Tardiphaga sp. vice304: one gene and its partner. The protein of the gene in region 2 interacts with the protein of the main gene of each other region in a pairwise test. Links are inferred from orthologs where the notes say so. Each region holds a gene or a part of one and is shown on either strand. Other genes may lie near its edges.

Region 1 (14,904 bases), 2.5 Mb from region 2 along the record:
CTGGAAGACCATCAACGCCCAGGCGCTGGTGACCGGTCGCGTCACCCGCCAGCCCGACGGCCGGCTGAAGGCCGAGTTCCGGCTGTGGGACGTCGGCACCGGACAGCAGTTGACCGGCCAGCAGTACTTCACCTCGCCGGAATACTGGCGCCGCATCGCGCACATTATTTCCGACCAGATCTATGAGCGCCTTACAGGCGAAAAGGGCTATTTCGACAGCCGCGTGGTGTTCGTCGACGAGACCGGCGCCAAGGAGCGCCGCGTCAAGCGGCTGGCCTTGATGGACCAGGACGGCGCCAATGTGCGCTATCTCACGCGCGGCGCCGATCTGGTGCTGACGCCGCGCTTCTCGCCATCGACGCAGGAAATCACCTACATGGAATTCGGCCAGGGCGACCCGCGGGTCTACCTGTTCAACATCGAGACCGGACAGCGCGAGATCGTCGGCAATTTCCCCGGCATGTCGTTCTCGCCGCGCTTTTCGCCGGACGGCCAGCGTGTCATCATGAGCCTGCAGCAGGGCGGCAATTCCAACCTGTTCGTAATGGATCTGCGCTCGAAGTCCACCACGCGCCTGACCGACACGCCGGCAATCGATACCTCGCCGTCCTATTCGCCGGACGGTGCGCGGATCTGTTTCGAGAGCGACCGCGGCGGCAAATCCCAGATCTACGTGATGGGAGCCACGGGCGGCGCCGCGCAGCGCATTTCCTTCGGGGACGGCACCTATTCGACGCCGGTGTGGTCGCCGCGCGGCGACTACATCGCCTTCACCAAGCAGGGTGGCGGCCAGTTCTCAATCGGCATCATGAAGCCGGACGGCTCCGGTGAACGGCTGCTCACCTCCGGCTACCATAATGAGGGGCCGACCTTCGCGCCGAACGGCCGCGTCATCATGTTCTTCCGCGAGCAGGGCGCGGGGCCGTCGCTCTATACGGTGGACGTGTCCGGTCGCAACGAGCTCAAGGTGCCGACACCGGGCTTCGCCTCCGATCCCGCCTGGTCGCCGCTGCTGTCGTAGTGGCCAAGATTCGCGAAGCCGTGGCGGCGCGCGCGCCTTGAGGCTAGGCAGACTTTGCCTAGCCTGCTGAAATCATAGCCATTTCCGGCTTTCTGGGGAACTTGCAACGTCTTGGTAAGGATCTTCCCTTAGAAAGGTAATACCTCCGGAATTTATCGTTACGCGTTGAAATCAAATGGACGGCGCGTGCTGATGCAAGTGGTCAAGCCTGAAACAGCTCAAGACGACAAGATGCTGCCTCCCAGCATCTATGCAGCCTTGGTCAACTCGCTGTTCCAGAATTCAGCGCCGATTTTTGCCGGCACGCTGTGCGCTGCTGCCGCCGCCATCATGACAGTATGGAAAACCGGCAACCACTGGCTATGGATGTGCGCCGGCCTGATCATCGTGATCGGCGTGGCGCGCGCGTTTCAGATGCACCACTACGAGCGCGAACGGCGCAGTGATGGTCCGCTGACGCCGGAACGTGCCGCCTGGTGGGAGCCGCGCTACAAGATCGGCGCTGACCTCTATGCGGCCTCGCTAGGCCTGTGGTGTTTTGTCGTGCTGCTCGGCAGCGACGACCCGGTAGCGCACATGCTGTGCACTGCCGTCACGATCGGTTACATCGGCGGCAGCGTCGGTCGCAACTACGGCCGTCCGCTGATCATCCAGGCGCATATCATTAATGCGACCGCGCCGATGTCGCTGGCTTTGGCGCTGCGCGGCGATCCTTATTATGTCGGTCTGGCCGGCCTGCTGATCCTGTTCTTTATCGGCCTGCGGCTGATCAATCTCAATCTGCATCTGATGTTCGTCAAGGCGCTGACCGAAACCGAACGGGCTGCGGCGCTGGCCAGGCAATTCGACACCGCGCTCAACAACATGCCGAACGGGTTGTGCATGGTCGGTGCCGATGGCCGTCTGGCCGTCATCAATGACCGCTTCAATCAGATGATGAACGGCATAGGCGAGCCCGTGCAGCCGGGCGCAAAGGTCCGTGAAATGATCGCGGCCTTCGTCGATGCCGGCACGGTTTCCGCCGCAAGCGGCATGACGATCGTGGCCGAGATCGAAAACTCGAAGGCGGCCGAGATCGTCACCATCGACCATGCCTTCACGCAGGAACGCGCGCTATCCTGGAAGTTTCAACCCATGACCGGCGGCGGCACCGTCGTGCTCGTCGAGGATATTACCGAGCGGCGCAACTCCGAAGCCCGCATCAGCCACATGGCGCGGTTCGACGAACTGACCGGCCTGCCCAACCGGATCAGCTTCCGCGACGAGATCGGTCGCCTGCTGAAGGGGGCCGATGCCGCTTCGCTGTCGGCGTTGCTGTTCGTGGATCTCGACCAGTTCAAGCAGGTCAACGATACGCTCGGTCATCCCTGCGGCGACCAGCTGTTGTGCATGGTGGCCGACCGGATCCGCGAGATGCTGCGGCACGAGGACTTCGTGGCACGGTTCGGCGGCGACGAATTTGTGGTCTTCCAGCGCGGCATCACGACCAGCCATGACGCCGCGGATCTGGCGCAGCGCATCGTCGAACGTCTCAGCGAGCGCTACGAGGTCGACAATCATCAGGTGGAAATCGGCGCCAGCGTCGGCATCGCCATGACCCAGCCCGAGGTGAGCGCCGACAGCCTGTTGAAGAATGCCGACATGGCGCTGTATCGTGCCAAGGCGTCCGGCCGCGGCACGTTCTGTTTCTTCCGAGAAGAGATGGCGCAAACGGTGGAAGCGCGCCGCGTGCTCGAACTCGACCTGCGCAAAGCGCTCGCCAACGAGGAATTCGAGCTTTACTATCAGCCGCTGGTCCATCTCAAATCCGGCCGGATATCGACCTGCGAAGCCTTGCTACGCTGGAATCATCCGGTTCGCGGAACGGTGTCTCCGGTCGACATCATTCCGATCGCGGAAGACATGGGGCTGATCGTCGACCTCGGCCGATGGATCCTGCGCAAGGCCTGCATGGAGTGCATGAAGTGGCCGGATGCGGTCAGCGTCGCGGTGAACTTCTCGTCGCAGCAGTTTCACCAGCGCGACGTCCTGGGCGAGGTGCGCTACGCGCTCGAAGTATCCGGTCTGCCGGCGAACCGGCTGGAGATCGAGATCACGGAATCGTCGCTGCTGAAGAACACCCAATGGACACATGACGCGCTGTCGCAATTGCACGCCGCTGGATGCCGGATTTCGCTCGACGATTTCGGAACCGGCTATTCGAGCCTGAGCTATCTACATAATTTTCCGTTGCAGAAAGTGAAGATCGACCGCTCCTTCCTCGAAGGTATCGATACCGATCGGCCGCTGACGCTGTTGCGCGGCGTGGCGCGGCTGAGTGCTGATCTCGGCATGTCGGTGGTGGTCGAAGGGATCGAGACCAACGAGCAGCTCGAGCTGATAAGTGCCGACGGCACGGTGACCGAAGCGCAGGGCTATCTGTTCAGCCGCCCGGTGCCGGCCTCGCGCGTCCGCCAGTTGCTGAATGCCTCGCATGGCCGGCAGCAGGACGACGAACGACAGAAAATTCTGCCGTTGCACTCGATCGCATAAGGGCGGAGCAGCAATCTGTTTCCAAATATTTTCACGTCGTCAGGCGCGATGTCATTGGATCCTTAACCCTGTTCGATACAGTTCTTTGACTTATGTTGGGAAGTTATTAACCTTCATAGGTGTTGGGATACGCGTTAGAAAGGCGTAAAATGGCTGCGGTCGAGGCGGTTGGTAAGTTCATCGGACATGGCAGCGACCTACTAGACAGAGTGGATTATCGCCTCGCGGAGACCGAAGCCGAAAAGGAAGCGATCTATCGGTTGCGCTACCGTGCCTATCTTCATGAGGGCGCCATCGAACCGCGGGACGACCGCCGACTGGCGGATCGCTTCGATGGAGCGCCGAATTCCTGGACCTTCGGCGTGTTCGTCGATGGCCAGCTGGCCAGCTCGTTGCGGATCAGCGTCGCGACCCCGGACTATCCGGACTCGCCGGCCGTCGAGGCCTTTGCGGACATTCTGAAGCCGGAACTGGCGCTCGGCAAGACCATCGTCGATCCGAACCGCTTCGTGGCCGAGCCGACGCTGAAGCTGCCGCATCTGCCCTACATGACGCTGCGGCTGGCTTACGTTGCTTGTTCGTACTTCAATGCCGACCTTGGTACCGCCACCGCGCGCGCCGAGCACCAGGCGTTCTATCGCCGGGTCTTTTTGCACGAGCCGCTGTGCCCGCCGCGTCCCTATCCGACGCTGACCAAGCCGCTGGGTCTGATGGCGGTCAACTTTCCGGCGCTGCGCGAGAAGGTGTTTGCGCGCTATCCGTACTTCCGCTCCAGCTTCTTCGAGCGGCGGATGCTGTTCGAACGCAACGGCCTGCATGCCTCGCCGGCGCTCGGCGGCCCCGAGTTCCCGGTCGATCCGGCTGCGGCGTGTTCCGTTCGGACCGGCTGAGGTCGCCCGCCTGCGGTCAGCCGCCCTGCGGGCACCCGGGGCGCCGCGCCGGCTGGGCATCGTTCACCATCGCGCCACATTTACACCCCATTAACCATCAGGTGGCTTTTCGGGGACGTGTGGCTTTTGATGGGTTTTGGCAACACTCCATCAAGGTTGACGGAACGTTCGCTTAACCAACGCCCTGTAGACCAAACACAGTTGGACAAAGCGCGAGCGTGGAGGCTCCGAAATGAAACCTCAGATGCGAATCCTCCAGGGATTAAAACTGGCTGCGGTACTTGCCGTGGCGCTTTCGATGGGCGCTTGCGCCAACAAGAATCCGCTGGGCGGCGATGGCGCCGGCGGCATGGCCAATGCAGCGTCGCCGGGCAGCCAGCAGGACTTCGTGGTCAATGTCGGCGACCGCGTGTTCTTCGAGAGCGATCAGACCGAGCTGTCGCCGCAGGCGATCGCCACGCTGGAGAAGCAGGCGCAGTGGCTGCAGCAGTATAACCGCTACGCCTTCACGATCGAGGGCCATGCGGATGAACGCGGCACCCGCGAGTACAACATCGCGCTCGGCGCCCGCCGTGCCCAGTCGGTCCGGACCTTCCTGGCCTCGCGCGGCATCGATGCCAGCCGGATGCGGACCATCTCCTACGGCAAGGAACGCCCGGTCGCGGTCTGCAACGACATCTCGTGCTGGTCGCAGAACCGCCGCGCCGTTACCGTGCTGAACGCCGGCGCCTGAGCCAGAGCCTCGATAACAGCGAACGGCGTCTGCCATGCGGCAGGCGCCGTTTTTGTTTGATGCGGCGGCTTTGCCGCTGTCGGAAGACACATTTTCGGCGTAGTGAAATTCTCATCGTGATGCGCGCCGATGGGGCGTGAAACCAATCATTCTCAGGCACACATGTCATCCAGATCTCATTGGTTCGCCGGCGCTGCGTTCTTCTCCCTTGTACTCGTGACCGCTTCGCCTGTGTCCGCGCAGTTGTTCGGTCAACCGGCGCCGCGTCAGCCGGACTACAGCCAGCAGTCGGGCGACGACGATGCCGATCAGGGGATGCAGATCGAGCGGCTGCAGAGCCAGCTGCGGAAACTCACCGGGCAGAACGAAGAGCTCCAGTTCCGCAACCGCCAGCTCGAGGAGCAGTTGCGCCAGTTGCAGGCCGGCGCGCCGCCGGCGGGCGCGCGTCCCAACGTCGCCGCAGCCCCCGTGCAGGCCGCGCCTGTGCAGGCCGCGCCGGCGCGCCAGCAGCCGCTGCAGCCGCAGGTCTATGATCCGCAGCCGCCGGTCGCTGCCGCCGCGCCGGTCGTGCAAGACCCCGCGCCGCCGCAGCGCGGCGGACGGCGCAACGATGCCTTCGATCCCAATGCCAATCCGAATGCGCCGGGCGTGCCGCGCGCGTTGGGCGGCGGCGGGCAGCCGATACCGTCCACCGCGCCGGCGGCGATGCCCAACGCCCGCGGGGCAGGGGAGCCTCTGCCGCTCGACAATGCCGCGCCGGCCGCAGCCGGCGCGGGCCTCACGACGCTGCCGCCCGGCAGCACGCCCAAGGACGAATTCGATCTCGGCATCGGCTACATGCAGCGTCGTGATTACGCGCTGGCCGAAGAGACCATGCGCAACTTCGCGCAGAAATATCCGACCGACCCGCAGCTCGCGGATTCGCAATATTGGCTCGGCGAAAGCTTCTTCCAGCGCCAGAAGTATCGCGACGCCGCCGAGGCTTTTTTGGGGGTCACCACCAAGTTCGATACGTCGGCCAAGGCGCCGGACGCGCTGCTGCGGCTCGGGCAGTCGCTGGCGGCGCTGAAGGAAAAAGAGGCGGCCTGCGCCGCCTTCGGCGAAGTGCTGCGGAAATATCCGCGCGCCTCAGGCAGCGTGAAGACCGCGGTAGACCGCGAGCAGAAGCGCGTTAAGTGCTAGGGTTTGATTCTTGCATTTGAGCTGCCGCGACGCACTGGCGGTGCGCTCCCTCTCCCCTCTAGCGAAGCTTCGCTTCGCGCGGGGGGAGAGGGCTGGGGTGAGGGGGCACCGGCCTATCGGTGGCGCTTAGCCCCCTCACCCGGATTGCTATGCAATCCGACCTCCCCCCAACGGGGAGAGGTGACACAACATGGCCTTCCGATGCGAGACGACGACTCATCGCCCATCCCGGCCCGCGAAGCGAAGCAGCTATTCGCCGACTGGCAATCCGCTCCGGCACTGATCCTGGCCGTGTCCGGCGGACCGGATTCGGTCGCGCTGCTGTGGCTGGCTGCGCGCTGGCGACGCGCGTTGAAACGCGGGCCGGCGCTGCTGGCGGTCACGCTCGACCATGGTCTGCGGCCTGAAGCGGCGCGTGAGGCCCGCGACGTCAGGAGACTGGCGGCGTCGCTCGATATCCCGCATCGCACCTTGCGCTGGACCGGCGCCAAGCCGTCGGCCGGACTGCCCGCCGCGGCCCGCGAGGCCCGCTACCGATTGCTGGCCAGGGCCGCCAAACGGCACAAGGCAACGCATATCCTGACCGCGCACACCCGCGACGACCAGGCCGAAACCCTGCTGATGCGGATGGCGCGCGGCAGCGGACTGGCCGGACTTGCGGCGATGGCGCGGCAAACGCGGCTCGACGGCGTGGTGCTGGCGCGCCCGTTTCTGGGCGTGCCCAAGGCCCGGCTGATCGCGACGCTGGCGAAGGCGAAGGTCGGATTTGCCGAGGACCCGACCAACCAGGATCCGCACTTCACCCGGCCGCGCTGGCGCGCGCTGATGCCGAAGCTCGCCGCCGAGGGTTTTGATTCGCGCAATCTGGCGCGGCTGGCGACGCGGCTGGCCCGCGCCAATGTCGCGCTGGAAGGGCTGGTCGACGGCGCCGAACAATTCCTGGCGCTGAGAAGCGGTGCCGCCCGGCCCGGCATCGACGCCTGCGGCTTCGCTGGTCTGACCGAGGAAGTCCGTCTTCGCCTGCTGCTGCGGATGATCGGCCGGGTCGGACATGAGGGCCCGGCCGGCCTCGGGCAGGCCGAGGCGCTGCTGGCCGCGATCGATCGGGCCATGCTGGCGGCAAACAAAGGTATCCGGTTGAAGCAAACGCTGGCTGGTGCGTTGATTACGCTCTCCCACGACCGGCTGCGAATCGATCCCGCGCCGCGGCGCCGGCGCCGGGATTGATCCAAAGCAACGGCCCGGCCGGCCAATGGCTTAACCACGGCGGCGTGACCGCCATGATTTAAACCGGATGCCGGGCTACATGCGTTAAATAGTCCAGTCTGGTTCCCTTGGCAGCGCGCTCTGTCGCACCTAGATTGTATCCAACCGACCCAGGGTAATTCCCTTGAGGCGACCCAAGGGAATACGGCCGCGATCCGCGCGGCGACGAAGGAAGATCGATGAACGCGAACCTGCGCAATTTCGCCCTCTGGGTCATTATCGTTTTGTTGTTGCTGGCGCTGTTCACGCTGTTCCAAAATCCGGGACAACGCGCCGCCTCGCAGGACATCTCGTTCTCGCAACTGTTGAGCGAGGTCGATCAGAACAAGGTCCGCGACGTCGTGATCCAGGGGCCGGAGATTCACGGCACCTTCACCAACGGTTCCAGCTTCCAGACCTACGCGCCTTCCGACCCGACGCTGGTGAAGCGCCTGTATGACGGCAAGGTCTCGATCACCGCCAAGCCGCCCGGCGACAACGTGCCGTGGTTCGTCTCGCTGCTGGTCTCCTGGCTGCCGTTCATCGCGCTGATCGGCGTGTGGATCTTCCTGTCCCGTCAGATGCAGGGCGGCGCCGGCAAGGCGATGGGTTTTGGAAAGTCGCGCGCCAAGATGCTGACGGAGGCCCATGGCCGCGTCACATTTGAAGACGTCGCCGGTGTCGATGAAGCCAAGCAAGACCTGCAGGAGATCGTCGAATTCCTGCGCGACCCCGGCAAGTATCAGCGCCTCGGCGGTCGCATTCCGCGCGGCGTGCTGTTGGTCGGCCCTCCCGGTACCGGCAAGACGCTGATCGCGCGTGCGGTCGCCGGCGAAGCCAACGTGCCGTTCTTCACCATCTCGGGTTCCGACTTCGTTGAAATGTTCGTCGGCGTCGGCGCCTCCCGCGTCCGCGACATGTTCGAGCAGGCCAAGAAGAACGCGCCTTGCATCATCTTCATCGACGAAATCGACGCGGTCGGTCGTCATCGTGGCGCCGGTCTCGGCGGCGGCAATGACGAGCGCGAGCAGACCCTCAACCAGTTGCTGGTCGAGATGGACGGCTTCGAGGCCAATGAAGGCGTGATCCTGATCGCCGCGACCAACCGTCCGGACGTGCTGGATCCCGCTCTGCTGCGTCCCGGCCGCTTCGACCGCCAGGTCGTGGTGCCGAATCCGGATGTCGTCGGCCGCGAGCAGATCCTCAAGGTTCACGTCCGCAAGGTGCCGCTGGCGCCGGATATCAACCTCAAGACCATCGCACGCGGCACCCCGGGCTTCTCCGGCGCCGACCTGATGAACCTGGTCAACGAAGCCGCTCTGACCGCCGCGCGCCGCAACAAGCGCATGGTGACGCAGAGCGAGTTCGAAGAGGCCAAGGACAAGGTGATGATGGGCGCCGAGCGCAAGTCGCTGGTCATGACCGAGGAAGAGAAGATGCTGACGGCCTATCACGAGGGCGGTCACGCCATCGTCGGCCTCAACGTCATCGCCACCGACCCGATCCACAAGGCGACCATCATCCCGCGCGGCCGTGCGCTGGGCATGGTGATGCAGCTGCCGGAACGCGACAAGCTGTCGATGTCGCTGGAGCAGATGACCTCGCGCCTCGCCATCATGATGGGCGGCCGCGTCGCCGAAGAGCTAATCTTCGGCCGCAACAAGGTCACCTCGGGTGCGTCCTCCGATATCGAGCAGGCCACGCGCCTGGCCCGCATGATGGTGACGCGCTGGGGCCTGTCGGAAGAACTCGGCACCGTGTCGTATGGCGAGAACCAGGATGAAGTGTTCCTGGGGATGTCGGTGTCGCGCACCCAGAACGCGTCGGAAGCCACCGTGCAGAAGATCGACAGCGAAATCCGCCGTCTGGTCGAGGAGGGCTACAACGAGGCCACCAAGATCCTGACCGAGAAGCGCGCCGACCTCGAAGCCCTCGCCAAGGGCCTGCTCGAGTTCGAGACGCTGTCGGGCGACGAGATCACCGATCTCTTGAACGGCAAGAAGCCGAACCGCGAATCCGTGCTCGAGCCGACTGGCCCGCGCACCTCCGCGGTGCCGCCCGCCGGCAAGCCGCGTCCGCGCCCCGACGCCGGCCTGGAGCCGCAGCCGCAGGCGTAAGTTCGACGCATCGACGATTGCAAAACGCGGCCGCAAGGCCGCGTTTTTTGTGGGCATGGCCCGCCGGGTACGTGGCGCGCGCTGGCAGAAGACGAGAAGCGCGCCCGACGTCCTGTTCAGCCGCGCGGAATCGTGCTTCGCGCGGTCTCGTCGTAAGGCCATAGCTCGGAATAATCCGGCGCCGCCGCCGTCAGCCGCCGCCCGTGGGCGGGCACCACGCGGTCGGCCTGCGGGCGGCTGACGATCTCGTTGATGGTCCGCGCGTTGAACACGATCAGCCGTGCCGCGGCGCCTTCTGCGATCTGCCCGTGGTTGCCGAATCCGGTGATGGCCGAGGGCATCGCGCCGACCAGCGAGGGCGCCTGCGCCAGCGGATGATCGACATGCAGGATACGCACCGCCTGCCGAAACGTATCGACCATGTCATGGTCGCCATAGGCGTAGAAACTGTCGCGGCAATTGTCGCCGGCGGCGGCGACGCGGATGCCGCGCGCCAGCATCTCGTGCACCACGGTGACGCCGCGCCAGCGCGGCGTGCGCCCGGGCTGGCGGCCCTGCAGATACATGTTCACCGTCGGCAGCGTGACGATCGCAATCTCCGCCGCCGCCAGCAGGTCGAGCGTGCGGTCGATCTCGCTGTCGTCCTGCAAGGCGAGGCTGCAGCAATGCCCGCACACCACGCGGCCCTTGTAACCGTGTCGCAGCGCCGCGCGGGCGATATGAGGCAGCGAGGCTGCCGTCCGGTCGCCGGTCTCGTCGACGTGCAGGTCGATGTCGAGGTCGTGCCGGATGGCCAGCGCGAACAGCCGGTCGAGCTGCGCCTCGATGTCGGCGCCCGGTGCGCCATGGCTGCCAACCGCCGGTCGCGTGACGCCGCCGATCAGCCCGCCGGATTCGCTGACAATCGCCGCAATCCGGTCGCCGAAGCCGTCCATCAGCGTTTCCAGCGGGCACAGCGACACCATCTGCAGGTCGACCCGGCCGGCCCACTCGCTCCGCATCTCGCGCAGCACCGTCCAGCTTCGCTCGGCGCTGTCGGGATAGGTGTCGAGATGGGTCCGGATCGCGGACACGCCATGCGCTTCTGCGCAGCGCAGCCCGAAGTCGATGCGGCGGCGCAAATCCGCCACCGTCCAGTTCGGCCGGTCGGCGGTGGCGCCGAGCCGCGCATTGTTGAAGGTGCCGTCGATGTTGGGGCTGCGTTCGACCGAATGGCCCTTGTCGAGATGCGTATGCATGTCGATCAGGGTCGGCCACACCTGCCGACCGCCGAGATCGACGCGGGCGCCATCCGTATCCGCCACACCGGCCGCAACGATGCGCGCGATCTTGCCGTCTTCGATCAGGAGATCGGCGCGCGCGACGCCTTCGGTATCGTAAAATCCAGGCAGGCTTCGATCGGCTAAAAGACACGCAGGCACGCGTGCAGAAGTAAGCCAATAGCGTGACTTATCGGGCCACGCGATGTCGGCGAACGGAACTGTCATAATGACGCAAAACCTTTGTACGTCTGCGGGAAATGCGGGCCTATGCCGCGCGCTGCCTGCAACGTAGCGAGGATGCGCCGTTCAGCCAAGCATGACGCCACAGACCTCGCCGTCGATGAAGCCCTCGCCCAGACCCGCTTCACCCATTTCGGCTATCTGGCCTGGCATTTAAATCTTCCTCAACGCCGGTAATGGCATGCTCGGCGCGCAAGCGTATGGGGAATGGCCGATGACGGCAGAAGTTCTGGCTCCGGTACCTAACGACACGGCGCTTCCCAAGCCGCTCGTCAATGTCTGCTTTCTGCTGGCGGTGCTGCATGCGGCGTTCTTCGCGGCGTTCTATGGCCGCGGCTGGATCTTCGACGACAGCCGCTTCAACCTGCCGACCGACTTCATCAACGTCTGGTCGGCCGGCAAGCTCGCGCTCGACGGCCATCCGGCGCAAGCGTGGGACTGGGCGATCCAGAAGCAGCTCCAGCTCGGCGTACTCGGGCAAGACTATCCCGGCAACTTCGCCTGGCACTATCCACCGCCGTTCCTGATGATTGCCGAACAGCTGGCGCGGCTGCCCTACCGGCTGGCGTTTGCCGGTTGGGCCGCGGTCAGCTTCCTGCCTTATCTCGTGGTGATGCGCGCCATCGTCGGGCGGCCGTTCGGGTGGCTGCTGGCGGCGGCCTTCCCGGTGGTGCTGACCAATACGCTGGTCGGGCAGAACGGCTTTCTCACCGCCTCGCTGATTGGCGGCGTGTTGCTGCTGCTGCCGAGCCGGCCGGTATGGGCCGGCATCTGCCTCGGGCTGTTGAGCTACAAGCCTCAATATGGCCTGCTGTTTCCGCTGGTGCTGATTGCCGCGATGCAGTGGCGGGTGTTCGTCGCGGCCGGCGTGACCACGGTGCTGCTGGCCGGCGTGTCGTGGCTCGCTTATGGCACCGAGAGCTGGCAAGCCTTCTTCCACTGGATGCCGATGTTCTCGCAGGCCTTCCTCACCGATGGCCTTGCGCCTTGGGGCAAGTTGCAGAGCATTTTTGCCCTGGTACGCTACTTCGGCGGCAGCGAGGCGCTCGGTTGGACGTTCCAGTGGATCATGAACGCGGCGGTTGCCGGGCTGCTGGTGGTGCTGTGGCGCAGCCGCGTGCGTTACGAATGGAAGGCCGCGGCGCTGGCCACCGGCACGCTGCTGGTGACGCCGTATCTGTTTCTGTACGACGTGATGGTGCTGGCGATCGCAGCCGGATTCATCGTCCGCGTCGGACTGGCCGAGGGGTTTGCGCGCTATGAACTGCCGGGGCTCGGCGTTGCGGCGGTACTGCTGATCGCGTTTCCCGCGGTCGGCGCGCCGACCGGCTTTTTCGCGACGCTGATCGTGGCGGCGCTGATCGCACGGCGTTGCGGATTATGGCAGGGCCGGGCGCTGGCGAGCCGTTTCGCGCCCGAAAGCTAACTCTACAGCCGATGTTCGATCGCCAGCCGCACCAGTTCGGCGGGGGTGCGCAGGCCGAGCTTGTGGCGCATCATCGAGGAGGTGTTGGCGATTGTCTTGTAGGAGGCGTGCACCAGCCAGGCGATTTCGGTGAGGCTCTTGCCGGCGGCAAGCAGGCGCAGGATCTCGATCTCGCGGGTGCTCAGCTTGCCGAGCCGGTCGTCGAGCCTGGCGAAGGCGATGCTGCGCGCGGTGGCCGGCGCCAGATAGACGCCGCCGCGGCCGACCTCGCGGATCGCATCGACCAGATCCTGTGGATCGCCGGATTTTGAAACATAGCCCTTCGCGCCGGCCCCGATCGCCCGCACCGCGAAGGCGGGATCGTCATTCATGCTGAACATGATGAGCTTCGCGTCGGCGTCGCGCGCCAGCAGCCGCCGCGCCAGCTCGAAGCCGGAGACGCCGGGCAGGTTGATATCGAGCACACAGATGTCGGGCGGCTGCGCGACGAAAGCGGCTTCGCCGGCGTCGGCATCGGCCGCCTCGACCACCTCGATGTCGCCATCGCCGGCCAGCAGCGCGCGGCAGCCGGAGGCGACGATCGGATGGTCATCGACAATCAGGATACGCATCGAACCCATTCGCGGATACATTCCGGTTGGCGTCATCTGCTCGCGCAAGTAGAACGTTGCTACACTTTGCTGTCAATGGATCTACATGTTGCAGAGCGGCGAAACCCGATGTGGAGCATTCTTTCGTTGCAAGCCCGGTTGACCTTGTTGCTGGCGCTGGTGCTGACAGCCGGGCTGCTGATCAATGTCGGCCGTCTCGTGCTGGAGGCAGCTCCGCGCGTAGCCGCGGAGGATCGCAGCGTGGTCCGGCTGGCGCACGAACTGATCGCGGTGCTGGTGGTCGATCTCGGAGATGCGCCGGATCCGGACGTGCGGCTGGCGCGGATCGTCGGCGATCTCGGCCGGCTGCGCCATGTCAGGATCACTCATGAAACGGAAGGCGGTAAGCCGGCTGTCGTCGCGCCGCGCCGCGACGCAGTAACGGCGCCGCCGTCATGGTTCGTGCGAATGGTGCATCCGGAACAGACGTCGGAGAGAGTGCCGGTGGTCGTGAACGGCCGCTCGCTCGGCGCGCTGCTGATCGCGTCCGATCCGGTCGATGAAATGGCGGAGATCTGGAACGGCATCGTGACGCAGATCGAACTCGGGCTGGCCATCGCTCTGGCGCTGTTCGCGATCACCGTGCTGGTGGTCCGCCGGGCGCTGGCGCCGTTGCGGCAGATCGCCGATGCGATGCGGACCATTGAAGGCGGCGACTACGCGATCCGGGTTACCCCCGCAGGCTCGCCCGAACTGGCCGATATCTGCGTGCGCGTGAATCATCTGGCAGCCGCACTCGGCGAGGCGGTCGAGGACAAGCGCCAGTTGGCCGAGCGGGTGGTATCGCTGCAGGACGAGGAGCGCCGCGAGATTGCAAGGGAGCCGCACGACGAATTCGGGCCGTTCCTGTTTGCGCTGCGCGCGCATGGCAGCGCGTTGCTGCGCATCGCGGGATCGGCCGCGCCGGATGTCGCGGCGATCCGCAGCCATGGCGAGGCGATGCTGGCGCAACTCATGCAGTTGCAGCAGCTCAATCGCCGCGTGCTGGAGCGGCTGCGTCCGGCGGGGTTGAGCGAATTGGGGTTGCGCGAGGCGCTGGGCGCGCTGCTGCGCTGGTGGCGCGAGGCACATCCCGATGTTGCCGTGGAGATGCACCTGGCGCCCATCCTCGGCGCGATCAACGACACCGTCGAACTGACGATCTACCGCGTGGTGCAGGAGGCACTGACCAACGTGTTCCGTCATGCCGGCGCCACCCGCGTTATTGTGACGATTTCGCCCGGCGTGGATGCGGTGTCGGTGCGGGTGCAGGACGATGGCGGCGGCCTCGGCGCCGACCACCGCCTCGGTTTCGGCCTCACCGGCATGCGCGAGCGCGTGCTGGCGCTGGGAGGCACGGTGAAGGTGATCTCGGCGGAGCAGGGCGTAGTGGTGCAGGCGATGATTCCGACGGAGCGTCGGTCCATGCGTAGCCTGGATGAAGTCGGCGACGCTTAGCGGCGGCGACGCAATCCGGGACTGCGTCATGTGATGGGCCGGCCCCGGATTGGCATCCGGCTACGTACAAACAGGCGGCCCGGCCGTCTCAAAACCGGGCCGCCAGTCTTCGCGGATGGGTCGTCGCGGCGCGTGGGTCGCCGCTACAGCCTCACCCGTATGCCGCCGT
Region 2 (14,836 bases):
CGTGACCGCTCGGTCTGTGCGCCCCAGTAGCAATCAGCAGCCACCTCGATCGGACCGAAGCTGTCTGTTTCGGTGCGCGTGGCGGACCGACCGGGGGTCTTAGACGTTTTTGCCATAGATGGAACATCCAGGTGTTGCGCGCGTGGCCGCACGGAACCACCCATACGAACGAAACCGCTTGTCAGCGGTTCCATCTCAAGAATCACGCGATCGGCTATTTTTTCCGGAAGCGATCCAGACGGACGACTTCGGCGCCCTCGCTGGGCTTGGCCGGTTCGTCTTCCGACGCAGTCGCGGGCACGGCGGCCGGCGCGGCAAGGGCCGACGCCGCGCTGGCGGCCGGCGTTTCGGCGTCGTTATTCGCGTCGGTTGCGGCCTCCGCCGGCTCGAACGACAGGCCGAATTGCACCGACGGGTCGAAGAAGCTCTTGATAGAGTTGAATGGCACCACCAGGCGCTCGGGAATGCCGTTGAAGGACAGGCCGACCTCGAAACGATCCTCGGTGACCACCAGGTCCCAGAATTGATGCTGCAGGATCACGGTCATCTCTTCCGGATACTGCGCCAGCAGCCGCGGCGACAGTTTCACGCCGTCGGCGGTGGAAACGAAGGTGATGAAGAAATGATGTTCGCCGGGCAGGCCGTGCTCGGCGGCGTCGATCAGGACGCGGCGCAGCACGCCGCGTAACGCGTCGCGCGCCAGCACATCGTATCGGATATGGTCGGTTGCCATCAGTCTGTCCCGTCGCGTTCGTAAGGCCAAGCGCGGGGTGGCGGCGATGCCGGGCCCGACTCGCGCCGTTTATTCGATACTACCCCGTCACGAGTCCGAGGTCAGCAGGCCAGTCGGCCCGCTGTCGCAATATAGGCGGGAAACGACGCCGGATAAAGCGGGTTTGGCCGTGGCGGCGTCTGGCACCGGCGTCCGGGCACGGGCTGGCCGCAGCTACCGTTCCCAACAGCCGGGAATTGCCTGCCCGCATTCCACGCTGCCGTGCTCGTTTAAGAGGCTGCGGCTCGGCAGATTGGCGGCTTCCGCCGCGTTGTTGGTGTGCAGCGCAACCCTTCCATTGGTTTAGCTGGCATTCTGTTTCGAAAATAGGTAGGCAGGCTCCGTCGGGAGCGGGCAACTGCTATCCAAAAGACATGGGCAACAAGCTCGCTGTAAGAGGAACGTACCAATGAGCGATGTACCGAGCCACAGGCCGGACCAGTCCGTCCTGCCAAACTGGATCAGGGGACCGCAGGATTTTTTTGGCGGCCTTGCCTTGATGGCGATCGCGGCCTTTGCCCTCTGGGCTTCAAGTGACCTGCAGGGCATGCATGGCTTCTCGTTCGGCGCCGGCACCGCGCCCCGGATGTTCGGCTACTTGTTGCTGGCTTTGGGCGCCGGCATTGTGCTGGTCGGAATCTTCACCGAAGGTCCTTCGTTGGCGGTCTATGCTTGGCGCGGACCGCTGTTCGTTTCGCTGGCGATTGTGACCTTCGCTTTCAGCATCCGGCCGATGGGCATGATCTTCTCCGCCATGGCCGCCTTCATGATTGCCGCGCTCGGCACCCATGAAACGCAGTGGAAGGAAACCTTCATCGTCGGCGTCTGCCTCACCGCGTTCTGCGCACTCCTGTTTCCCTACGCGCTGGGTCTGCCGTTGCAGATGCTGCCGTCCTTTATGATTCGCTGAGGTCGTCATGGGTGATCTGTTTTCCAATCTAGGCCTCGGCTTCGGCGTCGTCTTCCAGTTCGTGCAATGGGCGCCGCCCTTCCTCGGCGGCATGTCGATTCCGATTCCCATGAACATCCTGCTCTGCTTGATCGGCGCGCTGGTCGGCACGCTGGTTGGCGTATTGCCGGGCATCGGCACCATCGCCACGGTGGCAATGCTGCTGCCGATCACCTTCGGCCTGCCGCCGGTCGGTGCGCTGATCATGCTCGCCGGCATCTATTACGGCGCGCAGTATGGCGGTTCCACCACCTCGATCCTGGTCAACATCCCGGGTGAAGCGGGCTCCGTGGTGACCGCGCTCGACGGCTTCCAGATGGCCAAGCAGGGCCGCGCCGGCCCGGCGCTGGCGATTGCCGCGATCGGCTCGTTCTTCGCCGGTTGCGTCGCCACCGTTCTGATCGCCGTGCTTGGCGCGCCGCTGACCAAGCTCGCGCTGGCCTTTGGTCCTGCCGAATACTTCTCGCTGATGGTGCTCGGCCTGATCTTCGCCGTCGTGCTCGCCAAGGGCTCGGTGCTGAAGGCGATCGCGATGATCGTGTTCGGCCTGTTGCTGTCGATGGTCGGTTCCGACATCGAGACCGGCGCGTCGCGCATGTCGTTCAACATCCCCGAACTCGCAGATGGCCTCGGCTTCGCCACCGTGGCGATGGGCTTGTTCGGCTTTGCGGAAATCATCCGCAACCTGGATGCCGGCGGGGAGAGCGACCGCGAACTGGTGCAGCAGAAGGTCACCGGCCTGATGCCCACCAAGAAGGATATGAAGGACTCTTATCCGGCAATTCTGCGCGGCACGGTGCTCGGTTCGATCCTCGGCATCCTGCCGGGCGGCGGCGCGGTGATCGCGTCGTTTGCTGCCTATACGCTGGAAAAGAAGCTGGCGAAGGACCCGTCGCGGTTCGGTCGCGGCGCGATCGAAGGCGTGGCGGCCCCGGAAAGCGCCAACAACGCTGCGGCGCAGACCTCGTTCATCCCGCTGTTGACGCTCGGCATCCCGCCCAACGCCGTGATGGCGCTGATGGTCGGCGCGATGACCATCCACGGCATCGTGCCGGGTCCGCAGGTGATGCAGAAGCAGCCGGAACTGGTCTGGGGCATGATCGCCTCGATGTGGGTCGGCAATCTGATGCTGCTGATCATCAACCTGCCGCTGGTGGGCATCTGGGTCCGCCTGCTGCGGGTGCCGTACCGGCTGATGTTCCCTTCGATCGTGGTGTTCTGCTGCATCGGCATCTATTCGGTGAACAACGCGCCGATGGACGTCGTGCTGGCAGGCGTGTTCGGCCTCGTCGGCTACTGGCTCATCAAGCATGATTTCGAGCCGGCGCCGTTGCTGCTCGGCATGGTGCTGGGGCCGCTGATGGAAGAAAACCTGCGTCGTGCGCTGCTGATCTCCCGCGGCGATGCGACGGTGTTCTTCACCCGTCCGCTGTCGGCCACCCTGATGGCGATCTCGGCCTTCCTGCTGATCCTGGCCTTGCTTCCCGCACTACGAAAGAAGCGCGATGAGGTGTTCGTCGAGTCCGAGAACTAACCTGCGGCGTTGCGCCGCGGCCCGAAGTCGAATGGACTTCGGGCCGCGCGAGGTATTCAGTTGCTTCGAATGCGTCGCCCTGGCGATGCTAAGAAACTCTGGGAGAAACCAATGAATATGTTCCGTCGCACGCTGGCGACCGCCGGTCTCGCACTTGCCGGCCTCGGCTCGCTCGTCGCTGCTGCTCACGCGCAGGACTACCCGAACCGTACGATCACGATGATCGTGCCGTTCGCCGCCGGTGGCCCGACCGACATCATTGCCCGTATCGTCACCGCCGACATGGCCAAGACGCTCGGCCAGACCATCGTCATTGAAAACGTCGTCGGCGCCGGCGGCACCACGGCCACCACGCGCGCCGCGCGCGCCGCGCCGGATGGCTATACGCTGATCACCGGCCACATGGGCACCCATGCCGCCGCGGTGCCGCTGTATCCGAAGCTGGCCTATCACCCCGAGAAGGATTTCGAGCCGGTCGCATTGCTTGCCGGCACGCCGATCCTGATCCTGGCCAAGAAGGACTTCCCGGCCAAGGACCTCAAGGAATTCGTCGCCTACGTGAAGGCCAATACCGACAAGATGAACATGGCGCATGCCGGTGTCGGCTCGGTGTCGTATTCGTCCTGCGAATTGCTGAGCTCGGTGCTCGAGATCAAGCCGACCGGCGTGCCGTTCAACGGCACCGGACCGGCGATGAACGCGCTGGTCGGCGGCCAGGTCGATTACATGTGCGACCAGATCGTCAACGCCGTGCCGCAGATCAATGGTGGCACCATCAAGGCCTATGCGATCGCCACACCCGATCGCAATGCATCGCTGCCGAACCTGCCGACCACCACCGAAGCCGGCCTGCCGAAGTACCAGGTCTCGGCCTGGAACGCGATCTTCGCGCCGAAGGGCACGCCGCCCGAGATCGTTGCCAAGCTCAATGCCGCGGCCGCCAAGGCGCTGGATGACGAGAACGTCCGCAAGCGCCTGCTCGATCTCGGGTCCGACATTCCCAAGAAGGAAGGCCGTACCCAGGCGGCGCTAGCCGAACTGGTCAAGGCCGAAGTGGCCCGCTGGTCGGCCGTGCTCAAGCCGGCGATGTAACCCGCTCGAATATCGAGCGTTTTCAGGGGGCCGGACACACGTCCGGCCCTTTTTTCATGGGTTCGCAGGCGCGCTGTTTTTTCGGGTATAAGCGGGAATCGACATGTCGTCGGGCCGGTCCGGGGGCTAGGTTCGATACCCCGCAGCCTGCAGAAGCGACCATGAACCAGTATCACGACCTGCTCGAACGCATCCTCAGTGACGGCGCCGAGAAACACGACCGCACCGGCACCGGCACGCTGTCGGTGTTCGGCCACCAGACCCGCTTCAACCTGGCGGCCGGCTTCCCGATGCTGACCACCAAGCGGCTGCCGCTGAAGGCAATCATCCACGAGCTGTTGTGGTTTCTCGCCGGCGACACCAACATCAAATATCTCAAGGACAATGGCGTCTCGATCTGGGACGAATGGGCGGACGCCAATGGCGATCTTGGCCCGGTCTATGGCTCGCAGTGGCGCTCCTGGCCGGCCGCCGACGGCCGCGCGATCGACCAGATCGCCAATGTGGTCGAGATGATCAAGCGCAATCCGGACTCCCGCCGGCTGATCGTGACGGCGTGGAATCCCGCCGACGTCGACAAGATGGCGCTGCCGCCGTGTCACTGCCTGTTCCAGTTCTATGTCGCGAACGGCAAACTGTCGTGCCAGCTGTACCAGCGCTCGGCGGATGTGTTTCTCGGCGTGCCGTTCAACATCGCGTCCTATGCGCTGCTGACGATGATGGTGGCGCAGGTGACGGGTCTCAAGCCCGGCGACTTCATCCACACGCTCGGTGACGCGCATCTGTATTCCAACCATCTGGAGCAGGCGCGACTGCAACTGACCCGGCAGACGCGACCGCTGCCGGTGATGACGATCAATCCGGAGGTGAAGGACATCTTCGCCTTCCGCTATGAGGATTTCACGCTGCAGGGCTACGATCCGCATCCGCATATCAAGGCCGAGGTGGCGGTGTGAGCCTGAACATCCGTGCGGCCACGAACCATGACAGCGCGCTTGTTTTCAGCTTCATGTGCGAACTGGCGGAGTATCAAAAACTGTCGCACCTGGTCGATGCCACCGAGGCTACCGTCGTCGCGGCGCTGTTCGGCCCGCAGCCGCAGGTCTATTGCGACATCGCCGAATGGGATGGCGAACCGATCGGGTTCACGCTCTGGTTCCTGAATTTCTCTTCGTTTCGGGGACGGCACGGCATCCACCTCGAGGATCTGTTCGTGCGACCGGCGCATCGTGGCCATGGCATCGGCAAAGCGATGATGGTCAAGCTCGCGCAGCGCTGCATCGACAACGGCTGGACGCAGTTCGAATGGTCGGTGCTGAACTGGAATGCGCCGTCGATCGCATTCTACATGTCGATGGGGGCCAAAATGATGGATGAGTGGACGGCGTGCAAACTGAGCGGTGACGCGCTCCGGGAGCTGGCTCTGCGGGGGCAGGCGTCATGAACGTCACCCTCATCGTCGCCGTCGCCGACAACGGCGTGATCGGGCAGGGCAATGCGATCCCGTGGCGGTTGAAGTCCGACATGCAGCGCCTGAAGGCGATGACCATGGGCAAGCCGATCGTGATGGGCCGCAAGACCTTTGAATCATTGCCGCGCCGGCCGCTGCCGGGGCGGACCAATATCGTCGTTACCCGCAATCCAGACTACCAGGCGCCGGGCGCGGTGGTCACCACGTCGTTCACCGCGGCGCGCGAGCTCGCCACCGGCGACGCGCTGCGGCGTTCGGCCACGGAGATCGCCGTGATCGGCGGCGCCGAGATCTATGCGCAATGGATGGACGCCGCCGACCGGCTCGAAATCACCGAGGTGCACGCCAAACCCGCGGGAGATGCCTATTTCGCGCCGATCGATGTCTCGATCTGGGAGGAGGCCGCCCGTGTCCGCCATCCTGCCGCAGGCGAGGACAGCGTCGATTTCTCCTATGTGACATATCGTCGGCGTGACCCGCGTTAACCGCGATAACCCCTATTAACATTGACTTTGAGGACTTCGCGCTTAGTTCCTGTGGGCCAGCAGCCGCGTTGTAACGACCCGGCCTGTCCCCTATAAAGCCATCCAGATGTGGCGAGGCCGGTTTCCGGTTCGCGCAGAGGAGATTGTTGATGCCGTGGAAGAATCAAGGCGGAGGCCCGTGGAGCTCTGGTCCCAAGGGGCCATGGGGATCCGGTCCGCAATCGGCGGGTCCGAGACCGCCTGACCTCGAGGACCTGCTGCGCCGCGGCCAGGACCGGCTGCAGTCGATGCTGCCCGGCGGCTTCGTCAGCGGTATGGGCATCGCCCTGGTGCTCGCTGCCGCTTTGGCGATCTGGGGCCTGTCCGGCTTCTTCCGCGTGCAGTCCGAAGAACTCGGCGTGGTGCTGCGCTTCGGCAAGCATGTCCGCACCGTGCAACCCGGCCTGAACTACCATCTGCCCTATCCGATCGAGACCGTGCTGTTGCCCAAGGCGCTGCGCGTCTCGACCCTGAGCATCGGCATGTCGCTGATCGACGATCCTACGCGTCGCGGCCGCACCATGCGCGACGTGCCGGAAGAGAGCCTGATGCTGACCGGCGACGAAAACATCGTCGATGTCGATTTTACCGTGTTGTGGCGCATCAAGCCGGACGGCGTCGGCAACTTCTTGTTCAACATCCAGAACCCGGAAGGCACCGTGAAGGCCGTGGCCGAAAGCGCGATGCGCGAAGTGGTCGGCCGCGCCAACATCCAGCCGATCCTGACCGGCGCCCGCACCACCACCGAAGCCGGCGTGCAGGAACTGATGCAGAAGACGCTGGACGGCTACGGCGCCGGCATCCTGGTGCAGCAGGTGCAGATGCAGAAGGTCGATCCGCCGTCGCAGGTCATCGATGCGTTTCGTGACGTCCAGGCGGCGCGCGCCGATCTCGAGCGTCTGCAGAACGAAGCCCAGACCTATGCCAACCGCGTCGTTCCCGATTCGCGTGGCCGGGCGGCGCAGATCCTGCAGGTTGCCGAAGGTTACAAGGAACAGGCGATTGCCGAGGCCAAAGGCCAGAGCGCGCGCTTCCTGAGCGTCTACGACGAATACAAGAAGGCGCCGGACGTCACCCGCCAGCGCATCTATCTGGAAACCATGGAGCGGATTCTCGGCGGCGCCGAGAAGCTGGTCTATGACGGCGGCGCCAATGCGCAGGGCGTCGTGCCCTTTCTTCCCCTGAACGAACTGTCGCCGCGGCGACAGGCCCCGGCGACATCTGGCCAGCCGCAACAGCAGAGCGGGAGCACCCGATGAAGACCGGAATTTCAGGTATCGTCGCACTGATCGTGCTATTCGCCGTGATTGTCATCGGCTACAGCTCGATCTTCACGGTGCGCCAGACCGAACAGGTGCTGGTGGTCCGGCTCGGTGAGCCGGTCCGCGTGGTCACCGAACCCGGTCTGAACTTCAAGGTGCCGTTCATCGACACCGTGATCTCGATCGACAAGCGCATCCTCGATCTGGAAAATCCGGCGCAGGAAGTGATCGCGTCGGACCAGAAGCGTCTCGTGGTGGATGCGTTCGCGCGCTACCGCATCAAGAACGCGCTGCGCTTCTACCAGAGCATCGGTTCGATCCAGGCTGCCAATATCCAGCTCACCACGCTGCTCAACGCGTCGCTGCGTCGTGTGCTCGGCGAGGTGACGTTCATTCAGGTGGTGCGTGACGAACGCGAAGGCTTGATGAACCGGATCCGCGACCAGCTCGACAAGGAGGCCGACGGCTACGGCATCTCGGTGGTCGATGTCCGCATTCGCCGCGCCGACCTGCCGGAGTCGAACAGTCAGGCGGTCTATCAGCGGATGCAGACCGAGCGTCAGCGCGAGGCGGCCGAGTTCCGCGCGCAGGGCGGCCAGAAGGCGCAGGAAATCCGTTCCAAGGCCGATCGCGAAGCCACCGTGATCATCGCCGATGCCAACTCCACGGCTGAGCAGGTTCGCGGTACCGGTGACGGCGAGCGCAACCGGCTGTTCGCGGAGGCCTACGGCAAGGATGCGGAGTTCTTCGCCTTCTACCGCTCCATGACGGCCTACGAGAACGGGTTGAAGAGCAACGACACCCGCTTCCTGCTGCGGCCGGATTCGGAGTTCTTCCGCTTCTTCGCCAATCCGGCCGGCAAGCCGGCGGCGGCGCGGCCGTAAGAGACTAGGCTGTCAAGCGGCAGCGGCAACTTTGCGTTCGCTGCCGCTCTGATCTATGGATGGGGCGCGCCTTCTTCGAAGGCGCGCCCCATTTTCATAAAAGCGCTCAGGGTGCGAACGTTTCGGGAGTTGAAGTCGGATGAGGTCCATAGCGTTCGCCGACTTCCTCATCGGCATCGGTATCCTGTTCGTGCTGGAAGGCATCCTGTTCCTGGCTTTTCCCGGCTGGATGCGTCGCGCGATGAAGAGTGCGCTGGCGACGCCCGACAATATCCTGCGGATCGCCGGCATCGGCTCGGCGATCGGCGGGCTGGCCCTGATCTGGCTGGTACGCAGCTAGACCCGGGCGCCCCTCCAATACCGTCATCCTGCAAATAGTGAATCCGAATAGCGGTCCGTGCGTTGAGGCGCCGGCTTTCCGCCGCAATCCGCGGTGTTGATGGTGGGCCGTCGTGTCCCTGCGCTTGCGCGAAAGCCATGTTCGGGCGCAGTCTGGCTGCCAAATCGCGGAATCCTTCAGGAGACGTTCGTCCCATGTCCATCGCGCCCCCCGCCTTGAGCCTCCGCCTGCGCCCGTGGCTCACGGCGCTCTGCCTCGGCACCGCCGTCGCCGCCTTCTCGGCACCGGCCGTCGCCCGGGGGCCGGACGGCATCGCCGACGTCGCCGAAAAGGTGATCGACGCGGTCGTCAACATCTCGACCACGCAGACCGTCGAAGCCAACAACAAGAGCGGCGACAGCAAGAACAGTGACACCCCGCGCGGGGCGATGCCCCAACTGCCGCCGGGATCGCCGTTCGAGGAATTCTTCGACGACTTCTTCAAGAACCGCCGCGGCGGGCCGGGCGGCGACAAGAATGGCGGCCTGCAGCCGCGCAAGACCAATTCGCTGGGCTCCGGCTTCATCGTCGACACCTCCGGCGTCGTGGTCACCAACAATCACGTCATTGCGGACGCCGACGAGATCAACGTCATCATGAATGACGGCACCAAGATCAAGGCGACGCTGGTCGGCGTCGACAAGAAGACCGATCTGGCGGTGCTCAAATTCACCCCGGTGAAGCCGGTCACCGCGGTGAAGTTCGGCGATTCCGAAAAGGTTCGTCTCGGCGAATGGGTGATCGCGATCGGCAACCCGTTCTCGCTCGGCGGCACGGTCACCGCCGGCATCGTCTCGGCGCGCAACCGCGACATCAATTCCGGCCCCTATGACAGCTACATCCAGACCGACGCCTCGATCAACCGCGGCAATTCCGGCGGCCCGCTGTTCAACCTCGACGGCGACGTGATCGGCGTCAACACGCTGATCATCTCGCCGTCCGGCGGCTCGATCGGCATCGGCTTTGCGGTGCCGTCGAAGACGGCGTCGCAGGTGGTGGCGCAATTGCGCGAATTCGGCGAGCTGCGCCGCGGCTGGCTTGGCGTCCGCATCCAGCAGGTCACCGACGAGATCGCCGAGAGCCTTAGCATCAAGCCTGCACGCGGCGCGCTGATTGCCGGCATCGACGACAAGGGCCCGGCGAAGCCGGCGGGCATCGAGCCCGGCGACGTCGTCGTCAAGTTCGACGGCAAGGACGTCAAGGAGCCGAAGGACCTCTCGCGCATCGTCGCCGACACCGCGGTCGGCAAGGCGGTCGACGTGCTGATCATCCGCAAGGGTAAAGAAGTTATCAAGCAGGTCACGCTCGGCCGTCTCGACGATGGCGAAAAGCCGCAGCCGGCCTCGGTGAAGTCGATGCCGGAAGCCGAAAAGCCGGCGACGCAGAAGGCGCTGGGCCTCGATCTCACCGGACTCAGCAAGGAGATGCGCGCCAGGTTCAAGATCAAGGACAGCGTCAAGGGCGTGGTCGTGACCTCGGTCGACTCTGGCTCGGACGCCGCCGAGAAGCGCCTGAACGCCGGCGACGTCATCGTCGAGGTCGCGCAGGAAGCGGTGAGCAACCCCGCCGACGTCAAGAAGCGCGTCGATGCCTTGAAGAAGGACGGCAAGAAGTCGGTGCTGCTGCTGGTATCGAACGGCGAAGGCGAATTGCGCTTTGTAGCACTGAGCGTGCAGTAGCGGTTCTTACCCTCCCCCTTGCGGGGAGGGTGGCCGCGCGAAGCGCGGTCGGGTGGGGGTGCCACAAGCGCCGTCGCCCGCGGCACCCCCACCCCGGCCTCCACTCCCGATGATGCTCTCGCATCATCGCTCGTTCGGCCGACCCTCCCCGCAAGGGGCAGGGGAAGCCACGTCGGCCTAGCGATAGAAGTATCCATCCCCAAACGACGACGGCCTTCCGTCAGGGGAGCTGACGGAAGGCCGCGTTGGACACTTCATGGCGTGGGAGCGCTGGATGAAGTGGGGAGCTCTGAAAGCCTGGATCAGAACGGCAGCAGCACGTCCATGACCTGCTGGCCGTAGCGCGGCTGCTGGACATCGGAGATCTGGCCGCGACCGCCATAGGCGATGCGGGCCTGCGCGATCTTGGCGCTGTCGATGGTGTTGTCGCTCTGGATGTCCTCGGGGCGCACGATGCCGGCAACGATCAATTCGCGGATCTCGTAGTTGACGCGGATCTCCTGCTTGCCCTCGACCACCAGATTGCCGTTCGGCAAAAGCTGGGTGACCACGGCCGCGACGCTGGTCTGCAAGTTCTCCTGGCGTGCTACCGAGCCCTTGCCGTCGCTCGACGAGGTGCCGTCGGCCGAGAGCAGCCGGCCCGGCAGCACCGAGGCGGCCGAGCCCGACAGCAGCTTGGAGCCGGCGAAATCGGTGATCCCGGAATCCTCCTTGCTGGAGCGGCTGTGCTGGGTCTGGTTGGCGATGTTGGCCTTGTCGGTGAAGTTCACCGTCACGGTCAGAATGTCGCCGATCTGGCGCGCGCGCTGGTCCTTGAAGAAGGCGCGCGAGCCCGATCGCCATAGCGAATTGGCATTGTACGAGGCCACTTCCGGCTGCGGCATCGGCATCTGCACCGGCTTGTAGCCGGGCTGCGCCACCGGATTCTCGATCGCGGTCAGTTTCGGCTGTTCGCCGATCATCGACAGCCGCTCGATCGAGGAGCAGCCGCTGAACAGCACGGTCGTGGTCAGCAGGGTGGCGAGCAGAACGGCGCGATTATACTGGAACATCAACTTTACTCGGCGTTACGGGTGGCAGCAGAAACATTGGCAGCGAGTGCGACGGAGGCGGCGGCCTGGGAGATCTTGTCGTTGAGCTTCTCGCTGGGCGCGGGAAGCCGCGGGCCGGGGACCGCGACGGCGACCTGGCCGCGGCCGACCACCACGCCGGACACCGTGCGCTTGGACTGCAGATTGATGACGCTGACGACGTCGCCTTCGGTGCCGTTCTCGATCGCCTTGCCGCGGATGGTGAGATACAGCCCGGCGGATTCGTAGACCAGCGTCACCGCCTGGTCGCGCGTCACCAGATCGGGTTTGGCGAGATCGGCGATGCGCAGCGCCTGGCCGGCGCGCAACTGGCGGCGGACCTGCATGCCGACCGCGCGCTCGCGGCTGGCGACATCGATACCGACTTCGGATTTCGGACGGCGCTCGACGATGACGTCGGACGCCTTCAGCACTTCCTTGCTGTCGACGCCGCGCGCCAGCACGGCGGCCTCGACGGTCTCGACCGCGGTGCCGGTGAAGCGCAGCTTGGAGGCGGCACCGCTGTCGCTGCCGATCGAGAAGGTGATATCGAAACGGCCGGAGCGTGCATCGAACCGCGTCGAGACCGCCTCCAGCGCGCCGGACGAGGCAGCATCGAGCTGCAGCGTCTGCACGTCGCGGTCGAAGGTCAGCGTCAGATTGGCGGCGTCGCCGAGGCCGTTGCGATGCTGCAGCGCCTGCGCCACCTGGTTCTCGATGTCGCGGGCCTCGATGCTGCGCGACAGCCGCGTCACGGTGATGTCCATGAGGTCGCGGGTATCGACGCCGATCACCTGATGGGCACGCAGCGCCGCGATCACCTTGGCCACCGGCAGCGAGCCGACCGTGCCGAGATCCGGCGCGCGATAGATCGCGATTCCCGCGGCCGGACCTGCGTTGTCGATGACGTCGCCGATCCGCACCAGGTCGCCGGCGACGGTGACGTTGGCGCGCAGCACCGGCTGGGCCAGCACGTCTTCGCGGCTCTGGCTGTGCGCCGCATGGGCGCCGAGCGCGAACAGGGTGGTCGCGAGCAGGAGTGAACGGAAGGTCATGATCATCTGCCTCAGCGGAACATGGCGGAAGTGGATTGCAGCATCTGGTCGGCGGCGCTGATCACCTTGGCGTTCATCTCGTAGGCGCGCTGCGCGGCGATCAGATCGGAGATTTCCGAGACGACTTCGACGTTGGCCTGTTCGAGGTTGCGCTGCTGCAGGTCGCCGAAGCCGTCGATATTGGCGACGCCGTCCTGCGGCGCGCCGGAGGCCGGGGTTTCGGTGAACAGGTTGTCGCCGATCGGCTGCAGGCCGGCCTTGTTGATGAAGCGCGTCAGGCTGATGGTGCCGAGCACCTGCGGCGTCGCCGAACCCGCGACGGTCACCGACACCTGGCCGGAAGCGCTGATCGTCATGCCGGAGGAGGCGGCCGGTACCGTGATAGTCGGCTGCACCGGATTGCCTGCCGCGGTAACGATGCGGCCGGTCTGGTCGGTGGTGAACGAGCCGTCGCGGGTATAGGTGAAGGTGCCGTCGGTCATCTGGATCTTGAAGAAGCCTTCGCCGCGCACCGCGATGTCGAGATCGCCGCCGGTCGCCGCCAGCGTGCCCTGCGTCATCAGCCGCGGCGTGCCGACGGTCTTGACGCCGCCGCCGATATCGACGCCGACCGGGATGATGGTGCCCTGGTCGGAGGCCTGCGCGCCGACGCGACGGACGTGGTCGTAGACCAGATCCTGGAACGAGGCGACCTGCTTCTTGTAGCCGGTGGTCCGCATGTTCGCGATGTTGTTGGAGATGACCTGGACGTTGAGTTCCTGGGCCGCCATCCCGGTCGCTGCAGTGTAAAGAGCGCGCATGGGTGTGTTTCCTTAGGCCGCGGAATCGCCGGCGAGTTTTTCGATCGCCGATCGGCGCATGTCGGTCTGCTGCTGCAGCATCGCCGAGATTTGCGTGTAAGCACGGGTGACGTCGATCATCCTGGTCATTTCCATCACGGAGTTGACGTTGGATTTTTCGACGAAGCCCTGGGTGAGCTTCGAGGTCGTGGCGGGCAGCGGGGGCGCGCCTTCGGCGGAAAACAGGTTGGAGCCTTCCTTCTTCAGCGCGCTCTGCGCCTGCGCGAACGACACCATGCGCAGCTTGCCGCGCACTGAATCGGTGCGGTTGGTGCCTTCCTGCACGGTGACGGTGCCGTCGGCGGAGATGTTGATGTCGTGATCGGTCGGCTGGAACGTGATCGGGCCGCCGGTGCCGAGCACCGGGATGCCGGACTTGGTGACCAACTGGCCGGTCTGGCTGATCTGCATGCTGCCGTCGCGGGTGTAGCGCGGGCCGTTCGGGGTCTGCACCACCAGAAAGCCGTCGCCGTCGATCGCGACGTCGAGCGGGTTCTTGGTCTGCTCGATCGGTCCCTGCGACAGGTCCTTCAGCGTGGCTCGGTCCTGCACGAACGACACGTTGCGGTCGCGGCCGATGAAATTCGTCTCCCGCGCATTGCTGCGCAGAAATTCCTCGAACAGCGAACGGTCGGCCTTGAAACCGGTGGTGTTCACGTTGGCGACATTGTTCGCGACGACATCGAGCTGGCGCTCCAGCGTCATCTGCCGCGAAAGTCCGATGAGACTAACATTCTCCATCGTCGTTCTCCCCTGCGATCCCCGGTTCGCCCTCCCAGGCGGGCCGCGGATCCTATGAGCCGCACAGCTCTCCCAAGCCGCGGTTCGCAGAAACAGTTGCGAAGACCGTGCCAAGTCGGATTTCTTCGAAACTACAGGGGCTTGGTAGTTTTGGACGAGGCTTTGGGGGCGGCAGAAAGGTTCTGTTGACCATGTTGGCCCGGCAGATTTTTCCTAGTCGGCCGATAAACGAAAGGAACCGTTAACCATTGCGACCTAATTCTTAACCAACAGGGCCTTGGGGCGCTGGCAGTCAGTATCGCGTTGGGGCCTGCCTGGCGGCATCGAGCTCTTCCCCTATTTCCGGACGGGCAGGCGATGGCAGACAAAGAATCGGAAGACGGCGCCGCGGGCGAACCGAAACCGAAAAGCAAGCTCAAGCTGATCATCATCGCCGTGGTGGCGGTCGCCGTGCTTGGCGGCGGCGCCTGGTTCATGTTCCTGCGTTCGCCGAAGGAACAGCATGTCGAGGCGCCGAAGCCGGTGCTGCCGACCTTCGTCGACGTGCCGGACATCCTCGTGAACCTCGCCGGCCAGCCCGGCGAG

The links.
Region 1: the proteins of hflK (region 2) and ftsH interact in binary tests that used the Escherichia coli proteins (3 or more experiments, as listed by UniProt). The link is inferred for Tardiphaga sp. vice304 from one-to-one orthologs.

The regions. Positions count from the first base shown.
Region 1 is NZ_CP041402.1:4,745,259-4,760,162, reverse strand. What follows is about bases 7,276-10,261. They hold ftsH (ATP-dependent zinc metalloprotease FtsH), read left to right. Parts: upstream 7,276-7,803; coding sequence 7,804-9,720; downstream 9,721-10,261. Other genes in these bases: FNL56_RS22660 (cytosine deaminase), read right to left, coding at 9,837-10,261; tilS (tRNA lysidine(34) synthetase TilS), read left to right, coding at 7,276-7,585. Outside these bases: Tol-Pal system beta propeller repeat protein TolB, read left to right, coding at 1-1,021; FNL56_RS22690 (putative bifunctional diguanylate cyclase/phosphodiesterase), read left to right, coding at 1,214-3,553; FNL56_RS22685 (N-acyl amino acid synthase FeeM domain-containing protein), read left to right, coding at 3,703-4,443; peptidoglycan-associated lipoprotein Pal, read left to right, coding at 4,676-5,176; tol-pal system protein YbgF, read left to right, coding at 5,339-6,358; more of tilS, read left to right, coding at 6,560-7,275; more of FNL56_RS22660, read right to left, coding at 10,262-11,207; FNL56_RS22655 (glycosyltransferase family 87 protein), read left to right, coding at 11,437-12,648; FNL56_RS22650 (response regulator transcription factor), read right to left, coding at 12,651-13,259; FNL56_RS22645 (ATP-binding protein), read left to right, coding at 13,368-14,735; FNL56_RS22640 (TonB-dependent receptor), read right to left, coding at 14,879-14,904. UniProt on the Escherichia coli protein: Acts as a processive, ATP-dependent zinc metallopeptidase for both cytoplasmic and membrane proteins. Plays a role in the quality control of integral membrane proteins.
Region 2 is NZ_CP041402.1:2,273,100-2,287,935, forward strand. The notes cover bases 5,609-8,526. They hold hflK (FtsH protease activity modulator HflK), read left to right. Parts: upstream 5,609-6,452; coding sequence 6,453-7,601; downstream 7,602-8,526. Other genes in these bases: FNL56_RS10815 (GNAT family N-acetyltransferase), read left to right, coding at 5,609-5,791; FNL56_RS10820 (dihydrofolate reductase), read left to right, coding at 5,788-6,303; hflC (protease modulator HflC), read left to right, coding at 7,598-8,488. Outside these bases: fumC (class II fumarate hydratase), read right to left, coding at 1-116; FNL56_RS10790 (SspB family protein), read right to left, coding at 215-733; FNL56_RS10795 (tripartite tricarboxylate transporter TctB family protein), read left to right, coding at 1,182-1,682; FNL56_RS10800 (tripartite tricarboxylate transporter permease), read left to right, coding at 1,690-3,255; FNL56_RS10805 (tripartite tricarboxylate transporter substrate-binding protein), read left to right, coding at 3,367-4,347; FNL56_RS10810 (thymidylate synthase), read left to right, coding at 4,509-5,303; more of FNL56_RS10815, read left to right, coding at 5,300-5,608; FNL56_RS10835 (DUF2065 domain-containing protein), read left to right, coding at 8,628-8,828; FNL56_RS10840 (Do family serine endopeptidase), read left to right, coding at 9,023-10,546; flagellar basal body L-ring protein FlgH, read right to left, coding at 10,849-11,598; flagellar basal body P-ring formation chaperone FlgA, read right to left, coding at 11,604-12,671; flagellar basal-body rod protein FlgG, read right to left, coding at 12,683-13,471; flagellar basal-body rod protein FlgF, read right to left, coding at 13,484-14,251; flagellar basal body-associated protein FliL, read left to right, coding at 14,609-14,836.